DNA from 3 places in the Terrabacter sp. AAH1 genome. Region 3 is predicted to be linked to each of the others. Evidence: riboswitches for the same ligand, from Rfam matches in the RefSeq annotation. Region 3 holds a riboswitch; each other region holds the start of a gene.
What was found. A riboswitch is a leader RNA that binds a small molecule or an ion and turns the genes downstream of it on or off. The one in region 3 is predicted to bind cyclic di-AMP.

Region 1 (5,702 bases), on a different contig from region 3:
AAGTTCAAGGAGCAGGGGGGCGGCCTGCTGGGCGACCTCACCGGGGTGCCCGTCACCCGAGGGGTCTTCAACCACAGTGCCCGAGCCCTTCGCTGCGGCTCCTGCGGGACCATCGTGGTCCCTCCGGCCGGGCGAGCACCCTAGCCGCTGACCACTCCCTCGGCGACGAGTCGCGGGACCGGCTGCTCCGGGTGCGGCTCGTCACCGACCGCCTTCTGCGCGAACCACATCCGTGCCTCGAGCTGCTCGCGGACCGTGGCGTGCGCCGGGTCGTCGGCGACGTTGTGCAGCTGCTCCGGGTCTCGCACGTTGTCGTAGAGCTCCCACTCGGCGGGGAAGCGCCGGTCGGAGCAGCCGGGCAGGCCGAGTCCGTCGTTGTAGAAGTGGATGAGCGTGTGCTCGCGGGTGCGGTAGCCGTAGTGGGCGCCGACCTGGTGGCTGCTGTCGTCGTGCATCCAGTAGCGGTAGTAGAAGCCCTCGGCGTCCGGATCCTGCTGGGGCTCAGATGATCCCGTCAGCTCGCCCCAGAACGACCGGCCCTGCATGCGCGCCGGGACGGTCACGCCCGCGGCGTCAAGCAGCGTGGGCGCGATGTCGGCGTTCGTGACGATGCGGTCGAACGGACGGCCGGCCGGGATCGCCGCCGGGTAGGAGAGGACGAACGGCATGCGGATCGACTCCTCGTACATGAACCGCTTGTCGAACCAGCCGTGGTCGCCGAGGAAGAAGCCCTGGTCGGAGGAGTAGATGACGATCGTGTCGTCGAGGTCGCCGCGCTCACGCAGCCAGTCGGTGACCCGACCGACGTTGTCGTCGACGGAGGCGACGCACGCGAGGTAGTCCTCCATGTATCGCTGGTACTTCCACAACGCTTCCTCGTCGTGGGAGAGGCCTTCCGGCACAGGCTGTTTGAGGTCCTCGGCCGTCAGGTGCTCGGCGATCCGCATCGCGGCACGGCGGGCCGTGTCGGAGCGGCCCGACAGGTCGTCGGTGAACGTCGCCGGCACGGGGATCAGCCCGTCCACGCCGGGCGCGCCCACGGCATACATGCCCTCGTGCTCGGCGTCCGGCTCCCACGACCGGTGCGGTGCCTTGTGCCACACGAGCACGCACCACGGCTCGTCGCCCTCCAGACTCTCGACCCAGCGCAGGGCGAGGTCGGTGATGAGGTCGGTGGCGTAGCCCTGCTCGACGCGCAGCCCGTCGGCCGTGAGGAAGCGTGGGTCGTGGTACTCGCCCTGGTCGATGAGGGCCTCCCAGTGGTCGAAGCCCTGCGGGTCGTGGCTCACACCACCGGTCGACCCGTCGCCCATGTGCCACTTGCCGACGAAGGCCGTGCGGTAGCCGGCCTCGCGCAGTGCCGTGACGAACGTCGGCTGCGATGCGTCGATCGGGGTGTCGAGGGTCGTCACGCCGTTCACGTGGCTGTAGGTGCCGGTGAGGATCGTCGCCCGGCTGGGCGCACAGAGCGAGTTCGTCGCGAAGAGGTTGTCGAGCCGCGCGCCCGACGTGGCGACCGCGTCGATGTGCGGTGTGCGGTTGACGACCGAGCCGTAGGCGCCGATCGCGTGGGCGGCGTGGTCGTCGCTCAGCACGAAGACGATGTTGGGGCGCCGGCTCGGCGGGGTCGGGGCAGTGCTCATCGGCTCCACGCTAGACGCGACCTAGCATCGGCGCATGCAGCACCCCATCGTGCGAGACGCGACGGCCGATGACGCCGCGGCGGTCGCCGCCGTCTACGCGCCGTACGTCACGGGCACGTCGATCACGTTCGAGACGGACCCACCGAGCGCCGACGAGATGGGCCGGCGCATCGCCGCGGCACAGCGCTCGCACGCGTTCCTCGTGCTGGAGGACGCCGGCGAGGTCGTCGGGTACGCGTACGGCGGGCCGTTCAAGGAGCGTGCGGCCTACCGCTGGTCGTGCGAGGTGTCGGTCTACCTCGCGATGGACCGGCGGGGCAGCGGCGGGGGCCGCCGGCTCTACGAGGAGCTGCTGCGGCGCCTGGCCGCTCGCGGCTACCGCATGGCTGCCGCCGGCATGACCCAGCCGAACGAGCCGAGCGCCCGGCTGCACGCGGCGATGGGTTTCGAGTCGGTCGGGACCTACCGCGACATCGGCCACAAGTTCGGCGTCTGGCACGACGTCACGTGGGTCCAGCGGCGGCTCGGCGACCCACTTCCGCCGGGAGCCACGCCGCCTGAGCCGACCTGAGCGTCAGGAAGTGAGAACTCGACGAAGGACGGTCGAGTGCTCACTTCCCGACACGAGGAAACGGGCACTCGACGAAGCAGCGTCGAGTGCCCACTTTCCTTGGGTGTCAGGGGAGGGCCGGGTAGTCCGTGTAGCCCTCGGCGCCGCCGCCGTAGAAGGTGGCCGGGTTCGGCTCGTTGAGCGGGGCACCCTCGCGCCAGCGACGGGCGAGGTCCGGGTTCGCGAGGAACTCGCGCCCGACGGCGACGGCGTCGCCGAGGTCGCGCTCGAGGATGTCCTCGACCTCCGCGAGGCCCGTCACCGAGGCGAAGCCCGTGTTGAGGATGACGGGGCCGCCGAACCGCTTGCGCAGGTTGCGCACGAGGTCGGACTCCGGGTCGCCGAGGATGCTGAGGTAGGCGAGGCCGAGCGGCGCGATGCCCTCGACGAGCGTCTCGTAGGTCGCGGCCGTCTCGAGCTCGTCCTCCTCGAGCACGCTCTGGATGTTGTGCGCGGGCGAGATGCGGATGCCGACGCGGTCGGCGCCGATGGCCTCGGCCACCGCGGTCGTGATCTCGATCGCGAGGCGCGCCCGGTTCTCCGGCGAGCCACCGTACGCGTCGGAGCGCTGGTTGCTCGACGGGGCGAGGAACTGGTGGGGGAGGTAGCCGTTGGCGGCGTGCACCTCGACGCCGTCGAGTCCGGCCGCGATCGCCTGGCGGGCCGCGTGCACGTACTCGGCCACGAGCGCGGGGATCTCGTCGGTCTCGAGGGCCCGCGGGACGGCATACGGCTGCTCGCCCGAAGGCGTCACGATGGAGCCCGGCGCCGCGATCGCGCTCGGGGCGACGCTCTCGAGCCCGCCCTTGTTGTCGGGGTGGGCGACGCGTCCGGCGTGCATGAGCTGGACGACGACGTGGCCGCCGCCCTGGTGCACGGCGTCGGCGACGAGGCGCCAGCCGGCGACCTGCTCGTCGGAGTGGATGCCGGGGGTGTCGAGGTAGCCCTGGCCGACGGCGCTCGGCTGGGTGCCCTCGGTGATGATGAGGCCCGCGCTCGCGCGCTGGCCGTAGTACTCGGCGTTCAGCTCGGTCGGTGCCTGCCCGGCGCCGGCACGGTTGCGCGTCAGCGGCGCCATGACGAAGCGCTGGGGGAGGTCCCAGCGGCCGATGCGGATGGTCTCGAAGGCCGTGGACACAGGCCTGCTCCTCACGTTGTCGGGGATGGTCGGCGGCTCGCTGCCGCAATGCGGTGGAGCCTTCAACTACCTAGGCGACAAGTCGGACAGGGCGACGCACATTCCCGGTGGGCGGAGCGAGTCCGACCCGGCGTGCGGCGGGTGTGACCCGTCAGACACGACGAAGGGGAGGATGCCGTCGGCATCCTCCCCTTCGCGACCAGCGCTCAGACCGCGTGGGTCTGCGTGTGGGTCACGGCGCGTAGATGTACTTCATGCCCGGACCGTCGGTCAGGGTGCGGGTGTTGTAGTTGTACGGGCCGGCGAGGGCGTTCATCTCGATGATGGTGACCTCGTTGCCGTTGACGGCGGTGACCCAGGCGACGTGGCCGACGCTCGAGGAGCCGTGCACGCCGGGCTGCATCACGAGGATCGAGCGGGTGCGCGGCGTGCCGGTCACCGTGTAGCCCGCGCTCGCGGCGCCGGAGGCCCACTCCATGGCGTTGCCGGTCCAGCCACCGGGGTAGTAGCCCTCGGACGCGTGCCACTTGGCGAGCGCGCCCCAGGTGCACTGGCCCTTGGTGGCCCAGTTGTAGGCGGAACGCATGCCGGAGGACGCGCTCGGGACCGAGCCGTTGCTGACCGACTTCGTCGTCGACGTCGTCGACGTCAGCGTGCGACGGGTGAGGTCACGCGAGGCGCGCGCGGCAGCAGCCTTGCGCTCCGCGGCGGCCTTGGCAGCGGCAGCCTTGGCGGCGGCGCGCTCCGTCTTGACCTGGATGTCCTCGATGACGCGCGGCTTGGGAGCCGTGGCGCGCTGGGTGACGGCCTTCTGCGCAGCCGGCGCGTAGCCGATCTTCGCCAGGGCGGTCGAGGCGGCGGGGACGGCGCCGGTGGCCGGGCCGACGGCGGCAGCACCGGCGGTCGTGCCGGACAGCGGCTCGGCGCTCGCCGGGTTCGCGAAGGAGGCGACAAGGCCACCGGTGGCCGCGACGAAAGCCGCGCCCTTCATGGCCGGCTGAGCCGTCTCGCGCGCGAGGACCTTGAGCTCGTTGAGGGGGTTGTGTCGGCCGGGCGCACGGTGGCGGCCGCGGATGATCTCGTTGTTCACACGTGTACCTCTCCGCGCCTACGAAGTTAGCTGTCGGGTTCGGGCGGAAAGGTGCCCGGCGCTCCCCCGGCCCGCGACGAGTCGCGATCCGGGCGAGTACTTCACCCCAAGGACGTCCGGAGTCGTGGCGCCGGACGCCCGGAGAAACGTGTGGTTCCTCCGCTCCTGTCACAAGGTTTGCTCTCGCTCGTCAGGCGGTGACAGGACTAGGCGGTCCACCTCGCGAGCGCCCGACCAGGTGGCCGGACCCTCGGAAGAGTAGACGACGTTGCCGGCAAAAGTCACGTTGAGGTAACGGGGACTCGCCGGAAAGATCGTTGAAGGTCCGTTTTGGGCATCTTTACCTGCGACATACCTTCGTGCCTTGTGACGCGAGTCACATGACTCGCGCTTGACCGGCTCGAGACGGCCGACCCCCTCGGCTGCGAGTCGCCACGGGTGGTCGGGCGTGCTCAGGAAGCGCTCGTGAGGTGGCCGAAGACGATGACGTTGTCGCGGTACTCGTTGCGGCTGTCGGTCGGCCCACCGCACGTCACGAGGCGGATCTCGGAACGTCGGAAATCGCTCCGGTAGACGAGGTCGGTCGGGAAGCGCGACTTCTCGTAGGCGGCGACCTTGTCGACGGTGAAGACGAGGTGCGAGCCGTCGCGGCGCGTGACCTCGACGACGTCGCCCGCCTTGACCGCGCCGAGGCGGTAGAAGACTCCGGGAACGCCGGACGGTGTGTCGACGTGGGCGGCGATCACGGAGGGGCCGAGCTGTCCGGGGGTCGGGCCTCCGTCGTAGAGCCCGACCTCCTGAGCGGTGCCGGGCACTGAGATCGTGCCGTCAGGCTGGACCCCGAGCGGCACGAAGGTGCGCGAGCGGACGCCGATGGAGGGGATCTCCAGCAGGGTGGGCTCCGAGGCCGCCAAGGGGCCGCCCTGCAGAGTGCCCGCAGGCGCGGCCCCCGAGGTGCCCGGTCTCCCCGCAGCCCGCGTCCCACCCTGACCGGGGGACACCGACGGTGCGGGGGAGTCGGAGGCTGTCGCGCCGACGGTCGCCAGCGCGCTGCCTGCCGGCTGTGCAGCGGGCGGGGTGCCCGCCGCACCGGGCGATGACGGACTGCCACGCAGGCCGAGGACGAGCGCGACGACGGCCACGACGAGCAGGAGCGCCGACGCCGTGGCAGCCGCCGCGACACCGGCGGTGACGCGGCGGCCCGACGTGGCCTCCTTCGGC
Region 2 (5,702 bases), on a different contig from region 3:
CAAGGCCTACCGCACCGGGCCGAGGATGTAGCGCGTCGACATCGAAGAGGTCGACCGTCTCCTTCGGCCCGTTCCCGACTACGCGGACACTGGGAGCTAGCGAATCCCGCCCGTCAGGCCTCGGGCTCGCACTGGCCAGACGACTGAGCAGGGCCGCGGCCTCGTCGACCCTCGGGTGCCGGCGGTGCTGGAGTCGGTGGACCCGCTCCGTGGCCTCGCCACGGCCGAAAATGGTGGGCAAAGCGGTGGGTGACGCAAGTCGGAGTGCGACTCGCACCACGTTTCCGCAGGTCAGAGAGCTGGCGGGGGGACTCGAACCCCCAACCACCTGTTTACAAGACAGGTGCGCTGCCAATTGCGCCACGCCAGCACGCCCGCGACGCAGACGCCGCGGACGGGCGAAAGCGTAACCGAGGCGGACGGCATACGCCCAAAAAGAGGGGACGGCCCCGCGCAACCCAGGGGTTGGTCGCGCGAGGCCGTCCGGTTCAGTTCTACCAGCAACTCAGGGCAGTCGCAGGACCTGCCCCACGAAGATGAGGTTCGGGTTGGAGACGCGGGAGGCGTTGGCCTTCCAGAGCGCCTTCCAGCCGCCGGCGACGTGGTAGCGCGCGGCGATCTTGCCGAGGGTGTCCCCGCTGCGCACGGTGATGCGCGCACCCTTGCCGGTCGACACGGCGGGCTTGGCGTAGGACTTCTTCTTGACGACCTTCTTGACGACCGGCTTCTTCGCCGCGACCGGCTTGCGCACCGTGGAGCGCGAGACCGGTGCGGAGGTGGCGCCACCGTTGGCGCGGGTGAGACCGGCGCGCTTCGAGCACACGGGCCAGGCACCCGGGCCCTGCGACGCGAGCACGCGCCGCGCGACGGCGATCTGCTCGGCCTTGGTCGCGAGGTCGGCGCGCGGGGCGTAGGCGCGGCCACCGTAGCCGGCCCACGTGCTCTGCACGAACTGGAGGCCTCCGTAGAAGCCGTTGCCCGTGTTGATAGACCAGTTGCCGCCGGACTCGCACGCGGCGACGCGGTCCCAGACGGAGGCGGCCTTGGCCGACCCCGCGGTCGTGATGCCGCCGACGATGGTGGCGGCTCCGGCGATCCCGACTCCTGCGATGCGCTGCTTGACCGAGATCTTCTTGGCGGCAGCGTGCTTGGAAAGGTACTGCATGAGGTTGTTCCTTCCTGACGCGCGCCTGCGGGGTTAGCTGTCGGGTTAGGGCGTCAGGTGCCCCGTCGCTCGCGCGACCTCACCCCAAGGCCAGATCTCGTCCTCTTGTCATGCGCTCGAACACACATGCACTCACTGGCCACACTGGGTCCCCCGTCCTCGCCCGGCCCACGGGTGTGGGCTGCATCCCTGGCTGGCGAGGCTCGGCGCACGCAGGGAACGGTTCTCTTGATGGGTGTCCATGTGAAGTTGTGGAGCGTTCGTGTGGAGCCGGACGCCAGGAAAGCGGCACGAGGTCTTCGCATGGATCGCCCTTGTTCCCGTGAGGGTGGGAGCCGCCGAGCACAGACGGTACGTGACGCCTGCAGCGCCGCACAAGGCAACCCGAGATAGTTTCGTGATCTTTTCGCGATACGAGCGAGATCTGGAGGCCGAGGTCGCTACCGTCAGCGGCCGAGCGGGTTGCTCCCGAAGGGTGCCCAGGTGAGGCTCTCACCGGCCTGCAGCGCGACGAGCGCGACGACGACGCCGGCGACGGCGAGCACCAGGGTGACCGCCTGGTTGGCGATGCCGGCGGGCACGATCCGGCGCGCCATCGAGCGCGACCCGCGACGCAGCGACGCCCCTCCGGGCCCCCACCAGAGCACGAGCAGACCGACGGCGCCGCCGACGGCCAGCGTGAGCGGCGCGCCCGGCCCGAGCTCGGTGCCCTGCGTGCCGGCGAGCAGCAACGCGACCGCGTAGATGCTGGCCAGTGCGACCGCGACGGGGAGCAGGAGACCGACGGCCGTCGCCACGGTGCCGACGACGAGGTGCCAGGGGCTCGAGACGACCGCGAAGGGCACGTCGCTGCGCCTGCGGCCGTAGTCGTAGCGGCGCAGCACGAGTGCCGTCACCGAGCGGTCGGTGGCGCGGGCGAGCGCCGAGAGCACGACGAGCGCGACGAGCGCTGCGCCCGGCCAGGCCATGAGTGCCCCCGTCCAGGCGACCGCGACGGCCGCGAGCAGCCCGCTACGCATCGGCAGCCCGATGCGAGGGTCTCCCTCGCGCTCGACGACCTCGTCGTCGCCGTCCCACTCGTCCTCGGGCCAGTAGTCGGAGGCGCCGTGTCGCTCGTCGTAGACCTCCGCGCCGCCCCAGTCGCCGTCGGGCTCGTCGTCCCACCTGCCTGCGTATGCCGCCTGCCCGGGTGCCGCCGCCGGCACCCCGCTCGGGGGTGGTGCCCACCGCGCAGGGTCGGCTGCGGGCTGGACGGCCGTCGCGCCGACCGGTGGCATGACGGCGGTGCTGTGCCCTTCGACGACCTGGGTGTCCCCCGGCCCCGACGGTGGGGCACCGGCTCGGCCGGTGTCCCAGACCCCACCGCTCGGCGTCGGCACGGTCGCGGCGCGTCCGGCGGCGTACAGCTCGAGGGCTGCGAGCACCTCGTCGGCGTGGGGTCGGCGCGACGGGTCGGGCGAGAGGGACGCGCGCAGCAGCGGGACCAGGCGCGGGTCGACGCCCTCGAGATCGACGTCACCCGCGCGGACGCGTGCGAGCACGGCGTCCATGCGGGCGCGGCCGAACGGCGGGCGCCCCGACGCGGCATACGTGATCGTGGCGGCCCAGCCCCACCAGTCGGTGGCGTCGGTGATCGCGGCCCCCTCGACGAGCTCGGGCGACAGGTAGCCGGGCGTGCCCATGACCAGGCCGCCCACCGTGTGGCGCACGTCGTCCTGCAGGTGGGCGATGCCGAAGTCGATGAGCACCGGCTCGCCGTCCTCGATGAGGACGTTGCCCGGCTTGATGTCGCGGTGCACGACACCGCACGCGTGGATGGACCGGACCGCCTCGGCGATGCCGCGCGCGACGCGCACCAGCTGCGCCGGTTCCATGGGCCCGTGGTCCTCCACGACCTCGTCGAGGGCGGGACCGGGCACGTAGCGGGTGACGATGTAGGGACGCGGGGCCATGACGTCGGCGTCGATGACGGTGGCGACGCGGGCGTCGCGGATGCGCGAGAGCGTCTCGACCTCGCGGGCGAGCCGCTGGCGGGCGTCGGCGTCGTGCGCGACGTGGGCCCGCAGGACCTTGATGGCGACCGCGCGACCGCGCGGGTCGAGGGCGAGGTGGACCACACCCATGCCGCCCTCGCCGATCTCCTCGATGAGGCGGTAGCGCCCGATGCGCGGGGCGGTTCCCGGGCCGCCGGGTGCGCCCACGGGCACACCGCCGGTGCGTGCGCCGGCGCGCGGGCTGGGAACCCGCTCGGTCCGGTCGTACGCAGTCATGCCCCTACGGTATGCGACCAACCCGTGCACGCCGGAACCCCGCGACAGCGTGCCGCGGTTGTCCTGGTTCGTCCGGCCTGTCGTGGCAGGCCTGCCGCCCGCTGAGGCGGCCTGCGTCAGCGTGGCATCTCGTCGGCGCGTCGGCTGGTCGGCGCCCCTGTGTCAGCTCGTGATGTAGTCGCGCAGCTGGTCGCGCTCGGACTGCAGCTCGGACAGGCGGTGCTTGACGATGTCGCCGATGCTGACGATCGCCGCGAGGCGGCCGTCGGCGTCGACGATGGGCACGTGGCGCACCCGCATCTCGGTCATCGTGCCGGCGAGGTCGGCGATGTTGTCGCTCGCCTGGCCCGTGGTCACGTCGCTCGTCATGATCTGCGAGACGGGTGCGTCGAGGATGCTCGGGCCGGTGCCGTGCAGGTGACGCACGATGTCGCGCTCGCTCACGATGCCGTCGACAGCCCCACCATCGGTGCTCACGACCACGGCGCCGATACCGTGCTCGTCGAGCAGGGCGAGCAGGGTCGCCACGGTCTCGTCGGGCTTGATGGTGATGACCTCGCTGCCCTTGTTGCGCAGCACGTCGGAAATCTTCACGGCGACTCCTTCACCTCGGCGCGTTGCCCTCGGCGGTCGTGCGACGACCGCCAGAGATGCCCTGACTTGACCCTAGAGCGGGACCGCATCGGGCGCCACCGTTCCGTCGTTAGAGTGAGACCGAATCGCCGTGCCCTCGTCGTCCGGACTGCCCCGGGAGGGTACGCACCGGGTTGAGTCCCCCTCGAACCGCAGGAGCTGATTGGGTGCCGTCCGAAAGTCCGACCTTCGATCTCGTCATCGCGGCGAACCGGCTCCCTGTCGACAAGGTCGTCACTGACGCCGGGGAGGTCGAATGGCGCCGCAGCCCCGGCGGCCTCGTGACCGCGATGGAGTCCGTCATGCGCAGCCAGCCCGGCGCCTGGGTCGGTTGGGCCGGCGACGCGGGCGAGGCTCCCGAGCCGTTCGACGAGGACGGCATCCACCTGCACCCCGTCGCGCTGTCGGCCGAGGAGGTGCGCGACTACTACGAGGGCTTCTCCAACGACACCCTGTGGCCGATCTACCACGACGTGATCGTGCCGGCGACGTTCCACCGCGAGTGGTGGGCCGCCTACCGCGCCGTCAACGAGCGGTTCGCGCATGCCATCGCCGAGGTGGCAGCCGAGGGCGCCCGCGTCTGGGTGCAGGACTACCAGCTGCAGCTCGTGCCGGCGCTCGTGCGCAAGCTGCGCCCCGACGTGCGCATCGGCTGGTTCAACCACATCCCGTTCCCGCCCGTCGAGCTCTTCGCGCAGCTGCCCTGGCGCACCCAGCTGCTCGAGGGGCTGCTCGGCGCCGACTTCCTCGGTTTCCAGCGCCAGGCGGACGCCCGCAACTTCGTGCGCGCCTGCCGCCAGCTCCTCGGCGCACCGACCAAGCGTGACCTCGTCACCGTGGAGGGCCAGCACCGTCGCGTCCGCGCCGCAGCGATCCCGATCTCCGTCGACTTCCGGGGGCTCGAGGAGCTCGCCAAGCGGCCCGACGTCATGGCCCGGGCCCGAGAGATCCGCGAGAGCCTCGGCAACCCCGACGTGCTGATGCTCGGGGTCGACCGCCTCGACTACACCAAGGGGATCCGGCACCGGCTCAAGGCCTACGAGGAGCTGCTCTCGGAGCGCCGTCTGGGGCCCCCCGACGTCACCCTCGTGCAGGTCGCGACCCCGAGCCGTGAGCGCGTCGAGGCCTACCGGCAGCTGCGCAACGAGATCGAGCAGACGGTCGGGCGCATCAACGGCGAGCTCGGCCAGATCGGCGCCCCGGCGGTGCACTACCTGCACCACTCCTACCCCCGCGAGGAGATGGCAGCCCTCTTCCAGGCGGCCGACGTCATGCTCGTCACGCCCCTGCGCGACGGCATGAACCTCGTGGCCAAGGAGTACGTCACCTGCCGACACGACCTCGGCGGGGCCCTCGTGCTCTCGGAGTTCACCGGTGCCTGGCACGAGCTGCACCAGGCCTTCGCCTGCAACCCCCACGACATCGAGGGCCTCAAGCAGACGATCCTCCGCGCGATCAACACGCCCGCCAAGGACAAGCAGCGCATCATGAAGGCGCTGCGCCGGAGGGTGGCCGACCACGACGTGCAGCGCTGGGCCGCCCGCTACCTCGCCGCGCTCGACGCGGCTCCCGACCAGCCCACCCCCGAACCACGCGGCCGCTCCACCGCGCACACCGAGACGCCGCCTCTCATG
Region 3 (5,702 bases):
TGCCAGCAGGTGGACGAATCGCGTTGCGCTATGGGCGATTCGCGGCTTTTGGCCGCAGCTCAGACTGTCTGGGTCGCCACTCCACGGAGGAGGGCGAGGTAGTCGTCGACGGGACGCGCACCCGACACGGCGGCATACGCGTTGGCGACGACGAAGGGCGTCGACGTCACGCCCATCGAGCGTGCCTTCTCCTCGTCGGCCCGCACCTGGTCGGCGTACGCGTCGGACGCGAGGACGGCCGAGACGCGCCGCTCGTCGAGGCCGCACTCGGCCGACAGCCGCTGGAGCACCTCGTGGTCGTCGATCGGCAGGCCCTCGCTGAAGTGCGCGGACTGGAAGCGCTCGACGGCCGCGGACCGCAGGGCCGGGCCGCCCATCTCGCCGGCCAGCGCGCACAGCCGGTGCGCGTCGAAGCTGTTGGCCCGCACGGCGCGGTCCCAGTCGAAGTAGAGGTCGTCGGCCTCGGCGACCTCGCTGGCCCGGGCGTTCATGAGCCGCCCTGCCTCCGCGTCGCCGCCGTGCCGCAGCGCCACGTGCTCGCTCACGGGAACACCGCCGCCCCGCGGGACGTCCGGGTCGAGCTCGAAGGAGCGCAGCCGCACGGTGACGTCGTGCGGTCGCTCGAAGGCCGCGACGGCCGCCTCGACCCGTCGCTTGGCCACCCACGACCAAGGGCAGACCAGGTCGCTCCAGAGGTCGAGCTCGATGAGGGTCGTGGACTCGGCAGCAGACTGGTCGGTCATCGACTCAGTCAACCACGGAGCCGGTGACGGGCCCGAAACGCGTTGTGCCCCCGCCGGAGTCGGCGAGGGCACAACGGCACGAGAGGTCGTGCGAGGCTCAGAAGCGGCCGTAGCCCGAGGGCCGCGTCCAGATCGAGTGGTTGCCGATGACGGTGCCGGGGCGCTGGGCGTCGATCATGCGGCCCGGGCTGACGTAGATGCCCACGTGGTACGCCGGCGAGCCGAAGAAGACGAGGTCGCCCGGCTGGGGGTCGCTGACGCGGGTCGCGGCGGCCTGCTGCGCGGAGGCCGTGCGCGGGATCGAGATGCCGGCCTGGCGGTAGACGTAGGAGGTCAGGCCCGAGCAGTCGAAGCCCGAGGGCGACGAGCCGCCGTAGACGTAGGGGACGCCGAAGAAGGACTGCGCGATGCCGACGATGCCGGAGGCGCTGGGGATCTTCGCGTCGTTGAGCGCGACGCGGGCGGTGGAGCGCGAGGCGCGCTCGGCCGCGGCGGCACGACGCTCGGCGGCGGCCTTGTCGGCGGCAGCCTCGGCGCGCTCGCGCTTGACCTTGATGTCCTCGATGACGAGGGGCTTGGTCTTGAGCGCCGGCTTGCCGTAGCCGATGGCCGACAGGGCGTTCGCGGCCTTGAGCGAGCCCACCTGGGGCCCGACGACCGCCGGGCCGGCAGCGGCGCTGACACCGTCAGCGGCGTTCGCCGTGCCGGCGAACGAGGCGACGAGGCCACCCGAGGCGGCAACGATCGCGGCGCCCTTGACGGCCGGCTGGGCCGACTCCTTCGCGATCGTCTTGAGCTCCGAGATCGCGTTGAATCGACCGGGGGCGCGGTGGCGCCCGGGAACGTTCTGAGCCACGTTTGACCTCTCGACGCCTACGAGGTGAGCTGTCGGGTTCGGGCTGGAGGTACTCGCCCGGCCTTCACTCGGACCGTTGCGGTCCACGGAGGGCTTCACCCCAAGGACGTCTCTCGACGCCCGGAGAAAGTGGTTCCCCCGCTCCTGCCATGCGGTTCGTCACTGGCCACAGGTCGATGGCAGGACTAGGCGGTCCGACCCGGGGCACCTGCTCGACGGGGAGAGCAAGTGCGGCCAAACTACCCAACCCGCCCCGAGTTGTCACCTCCGGGTCAGCACCAATTTCGGAAGCGTCCCGCGACTCGGACACGACGCGGACAACCCGTGGCAGGGTGTGCCAAAACGCCCCGGCCGATCGGGGCAGACCTTGACGTAGGCCGGTGGTCAGGCCGCGTGGTGACGCCTCGAGGCGAGGCGGGCGAGGCGGGGGGTCAGGCCGTCTGGCAGTAGACGTGGACGGCGACGTCGTCGGGCAGGGAGACGCCCGTCGAGGGCTCGCCGCCGTCGCGGACGACGACGACCCGGGACCCGTCGCGCGTGACGTCGACGCGCGCTCCGGGCACGACGCCGGCGCTCGTCAGCAGGCCGAGGGCCTCGGGGTCGACCTGGACCGGCTCGCCGATGCGGCGGATCGTCACGCTCGCGGCGCTGTCGCGCACGGCTGTCGTGAGCGGGATGAGGCCGGTGAGGAAGTCCTCGTCCTGGTGCATGCCGAGCTCGTCGAGGCCGGGGATGGGGTTGCCGTAGGGCGACTCGAGGCCACCGCCGATGAGGCCGAGGATCTTGCGCTCGACCTTCTCGGACATGACGTGCTCCCAGCGGCACGCCTCGTCGTGTGCGTACTCCCACTCGAGGCCAATGACGTCGACGAGGAGGCGCTCGGCCAGGCGGTGCTTGCGCATGACGCGGGTCGCGAGCAGGCGGCCGTGGTCGGACAGCTCGAGGTGACGGTCACCGGAGACGGCGACGAGCCCGTCACGCTCCATCCGGGCCACGGTCTGCGACACCGTCGGGCCCGAGTGGCCGAGACGCTCGGCGATACGAGCGCGCAGGGGCACGATGCCCTCTTCCTCGAGCTCGTAGATCGTCCGGAGGTACATCTCGGTGGTGTCGATCAGGTCCGTCACGGTCATACCCTCTCAGAGTTCTCGGACGGTCAGTGACCACCCGTCGCGGCGCCCGTCCCCGCCCCTGCCCTGGAGGCCCTGGTGGGGTCGTGCCGGGGCACCCAGATGCGCAGCCATCCCGCGCCGACCACCGCGCCCACGCCGAGCACGACGGCCGAGGCGCCGAGTGACATGACGGCGCTCAGCCCTGACAACGCCAGGGGCCCCGCAGCCCTTCCCAGGTCGGCGCAGAGTCGCCAGCCCCCGAGGAACTGCGCCCGCCCGTCGGCCGGGGACGCGTCCGCGCCCAACGTCATGATGAGGCCCGCCCCGAGCCCGTTGCCGACCCCGAGCACCGTGGCGGCGGCGGTCACCGCGACGAGGCTCGTGGCGAGCGGCAGCAGGGCCATCCCCAGCCCGAGCACGAGCATGCTCGGCACGGCCGCCGCGACCCGGCCGTAGCGGTCCATGAGCCAGCCGGACGGGTAGAAGAGCGCCATGTCGATGGCGCCGGCGACGCCGAAGACGAGCGAGGTCTGCGCCGGTGAGAAGCCGACCGACTCGGCCCACAGCGGCACGAGCGCCTCGCGGATGGCCCGCGCACCGGCCACACACATCGCCCCCGTGCCGAGCGTCAGCAGCACGTGGCGGTGCTGGGCCAGCACCGACATGACGCTCCGCGGGACGCCGGCCGTGGCCACCCGGTGCGCCGACCCGGTGATGTCCGGCGCCACGAGCACGAGCACGAAGGCCGCGAGGCTCGCGACCCCGCCGACGGCGTACGCGGACTCGATGCCCCAGCGCGAGATCACGACGGAGCCGAGGAACGGGCCGACGAAGTAGCCGATGCGGTGGACGCCTCCCAGCGTCGAGAGCGCCCGGGCGCGCATCGCGACCGGCACTGCCTCGGTGAGGTAGGCCTGCCGGGCGAGCCCGAAGAGCGACCCGGCGAGGCCGATGACGACCACCCCTGCGAAGAGCATGACCAGCCCGCCCGCGAGCGCCGAGACCAGCATGCCGACGGCCTCGACGACCGCCGCGGCCAGCAGGGCCCGGCGTTCCCCGATGCGGGCGGCGAGGGCCCCGGACGGCAGGTCGCCGAGCAGCTGCCCGACGCCCAGCATCGCGACGAGCAGGGCCGCGACGCCGATCGAGGCGCCGAGCTCGCGGGCCGACACCGCCACGATCGGCGAGACCGCGCCGGCCCCGGTCGAGCCGAGCAGGGTGGGGCCGTACGCCGACAGCGCGATCGCGCGGAGGCTGACGACCGGCTCGCCCTCGCCCTCGCGCTCCCGCTTCCGCCCGCCGGCACCCTCGCCGCCGCGGCCCCGAATCTCGGTCACGCCACAGGACCCTAACGATCGGGTTACTCGGGTGGCCCGCTCGTCCGGGCGACGGAACGATTGGCGCGTGACCGGGAGTCAGGGGACCAGCAGTCCCGCGGCGGTGGACAGGGCGTTGGCGGCGACGACCGCGAGTGCCAGCGTCGTGACGCCCTCCCGGCCCCGCACCCGCCACCACCACACGAGCACCGCGGCCTCCACGACGACCACGACGACCTCGGCGGCGACGAGCTGCAGCGGCGAGGTGAACCGGGTCGAGACGGCATACAGGAGCGGCTGCGTCAGCACGTTGACCCCGACGGCCGCGGCGACGGCGCGGCGCCAGGACGACCACCCAGCCAGGCGCGCGAACGCGACCAGCACGGGCGTCTCGACCACGACGGTCAGGGCGAACGCCACCCACGCGCGGGCGGTCACGGCGTGACCAGCGTGACCCGCGCGACCGACGCGGCACCGGGGACGCAGGGTTGGCGCACCGTGACGCTCCTCGTGCTCGGGGCCGTCGCCGCAGCGCTGGCGCTGGCGCTCGGGGCACCGGTCGCGACGGCCGTCATCGGCCTGATCCTCTTCGGCATCCTGCACAACCTGCTCGAGATCCGCTACGTGGCCGGCCGCTTCTCGGGCCTGTTCGGGCGCCCGTTCCTCGACCTGCTCGTTGCCCTCGTCACGGCGATCGTCGTCTGCCGCCTGCTCGCCGGCGTCGTGGGTCGGCCGGCGCAGCTGGCCGAGATCCTCCTCGGCTACGCAGTCATCGCCGTGGCCGCGCGCTACGGCCTCGAGGGTCGCCGCCGCCGCGTCGCCTGGGCGGTCGTCGCCGCCGCGGCGGTGGTGTCCTCGACCTTCCCGGCGTACCACTTCGTCGTGCTCACGCACCTGCACAACGTCGTGCCGCTCTTCTTCCTCTGGGAGTGGTCGCGCCGCATCGCCTCGCCGCGCGGCCGTCACGCCTTCCGCGCCGCGCAGCTGCTCTGGGTGGTCGCCATCCCCGCCGTCGTCCTGCTCGGGCTCCTCGACGGCACGCTCACGACCGACCCCGGCATCGTGCGCAGCGTCGTCGGCGACGGCCAGACGGTGCTCGCCGCGAGCGCGCCGCCCGGCGCCGCAGCGACCCTGCTCGGGACGCGCTTCCTCACCGTCTTCGCCTTCATGCAGACGATGCACTACGTCGTGTGGGTCGCCCTCATGCCGCGCGTCGCACCCGACGCCTCGGCGTCCTTCGAGGCGCGGGTCCCATGGGTGACCGGCCCCCGGCTGTGGGCCGTGGGGTTCCTCGCGGCGGCGGTGTTCGCCGTGCTCTTCGGCATCGACTTCGCGCAGGGCAAGGCGCTCTATGCCGCCCTGGCGAGCTACCACGCGTACCTCGAGCTGCCGGTGCTGCTGGCGATGCTCGTCGGGGCACGCAGCCTGTCAGCGCTGCCGACTACCCCACCGGCCGATGCCGAGCCGGGTGCGCCGGGCCCGCGACCGGTTCCCGTCCTGTCGCCGGGTGGCACGGGGTCGCTCGGCCCGACCCCCGAGACGGCCGCGGTCGCCGTGGCGCCCGAGCCCGAGGTCGGCACGTGACGCTGGTCGTCCCGTTCGACGCGGCAGCGCCCCCCGAGGACGCGTGGGGGCCCATGCTCGTGGTCGCGCTGGTCGTCGTGGCCGTCGTCGC

Region 1: it holds a riboswitch for cyclic di-AMP, as region 3 does, so the genes downstream of both, ACXR8F_RS05905 (CHAP domain-containing protein) here and ACXR8F_RS14610 (C40 family peptidase) in region 3, are expected to answer to the same signal.
Region 2: it holds a riboswitch for cyclic di-AMP, as region 3 does, so the genes downstream of both, ACXR8F_RS03660 (transglycosylase family protein) here and ACXR8F_RS14610 (C40 family peptidase) in region 3, are expected to answer to the same signal.

What each region holds. Positions count from the first base shown of each region.
Region 1 is NZ_JBTJJV010000002.1:411,368-417,069, forward strand. It holds gene ACXR8F_RS05885 (hypothetical protein) at 1-144, shown strand, start outside; gene ACXR8F_RS05890 (sulfatase family protein) at 141-1,643, opposite strand; gene ACXR8F_RS05895 (N-acetyltransferase family protein) at 1,678-2,214, shown strand; gene ACXR8F_RS05900 (alkene reductase) at 2,321-3,391, opposite strand; gene ACXR8F_RS05905 (CHAP domain-containing protein) at 3,624-4,481, opposite strand; cyclic di-AMP (ydaO/yuaA leader) riboswitch at 4,485-4,671, opposite strand; gene ACXR8F_RS05910 (class F sortase) at 4,934-5,702, opposite strand, start outside.
Region 2 is NZ_JBTJJV010000001.1:781,846-787,547, forward strand. It holds gene ACXR8F_RS03650 (hypothetical protein) at 1-31, shown strand, start outside; tRNA gene ACXR8F_RS03655 (tRNA-Thr) at 298-370, opposite strand; gene ACXR8F_RS03660 (transglycosylase family protein) at 506-1,165, opposite strand; cyclic di-AMP (ydaO/yuaA leader) riboswitch at 1,171-1,344, opposite strand; gene ACXR8F_RS03665 (serine/threonine-protein kinase) at 1,612-3,435, opposite strand; gene ACXR8F_RS03670 (CBS domain-containing protein) at 3,598-4,029, opposite strand; gene ACXR8F_RS03675 (alpha,alpha-trehalose-phosphate synthase (UDP-forming)) at 4,236-5,702, shown strand, end outside.
Region 3 is NZ_JBTJJV010000009.1:91,683-97,384, reverse strand. It holds gene ACXR8F_RS14615 (DsbA family oxidoreductase) at 60-743, opposite strand; gene ACXR8F_RS14610 (C40 family peptidase) at 841-1,599, opposite strand; cyclic di-AMP (ydaO/yuaA leader) riboswitch at 1,602-1,771, opposite strand; gene ACXR8F_RS14605 (metal-dependent transcriptional regulator) at 2,031-2,726, opposite strand; gene ACXR8F_RS14600 (MFS transporter) at 2,756-4,048, opposite strand; gene ACXR8F_RS14595 (hypothetical protein) at 4,127-4,465, opposite strand; gene ACXR8F_RS14590 (hypothetical protein) at 4,469-5,611, shown strand; gene ACXR8F_RS14585 (hypothetical protein) at 5,608-5,702, shown strand, end outside.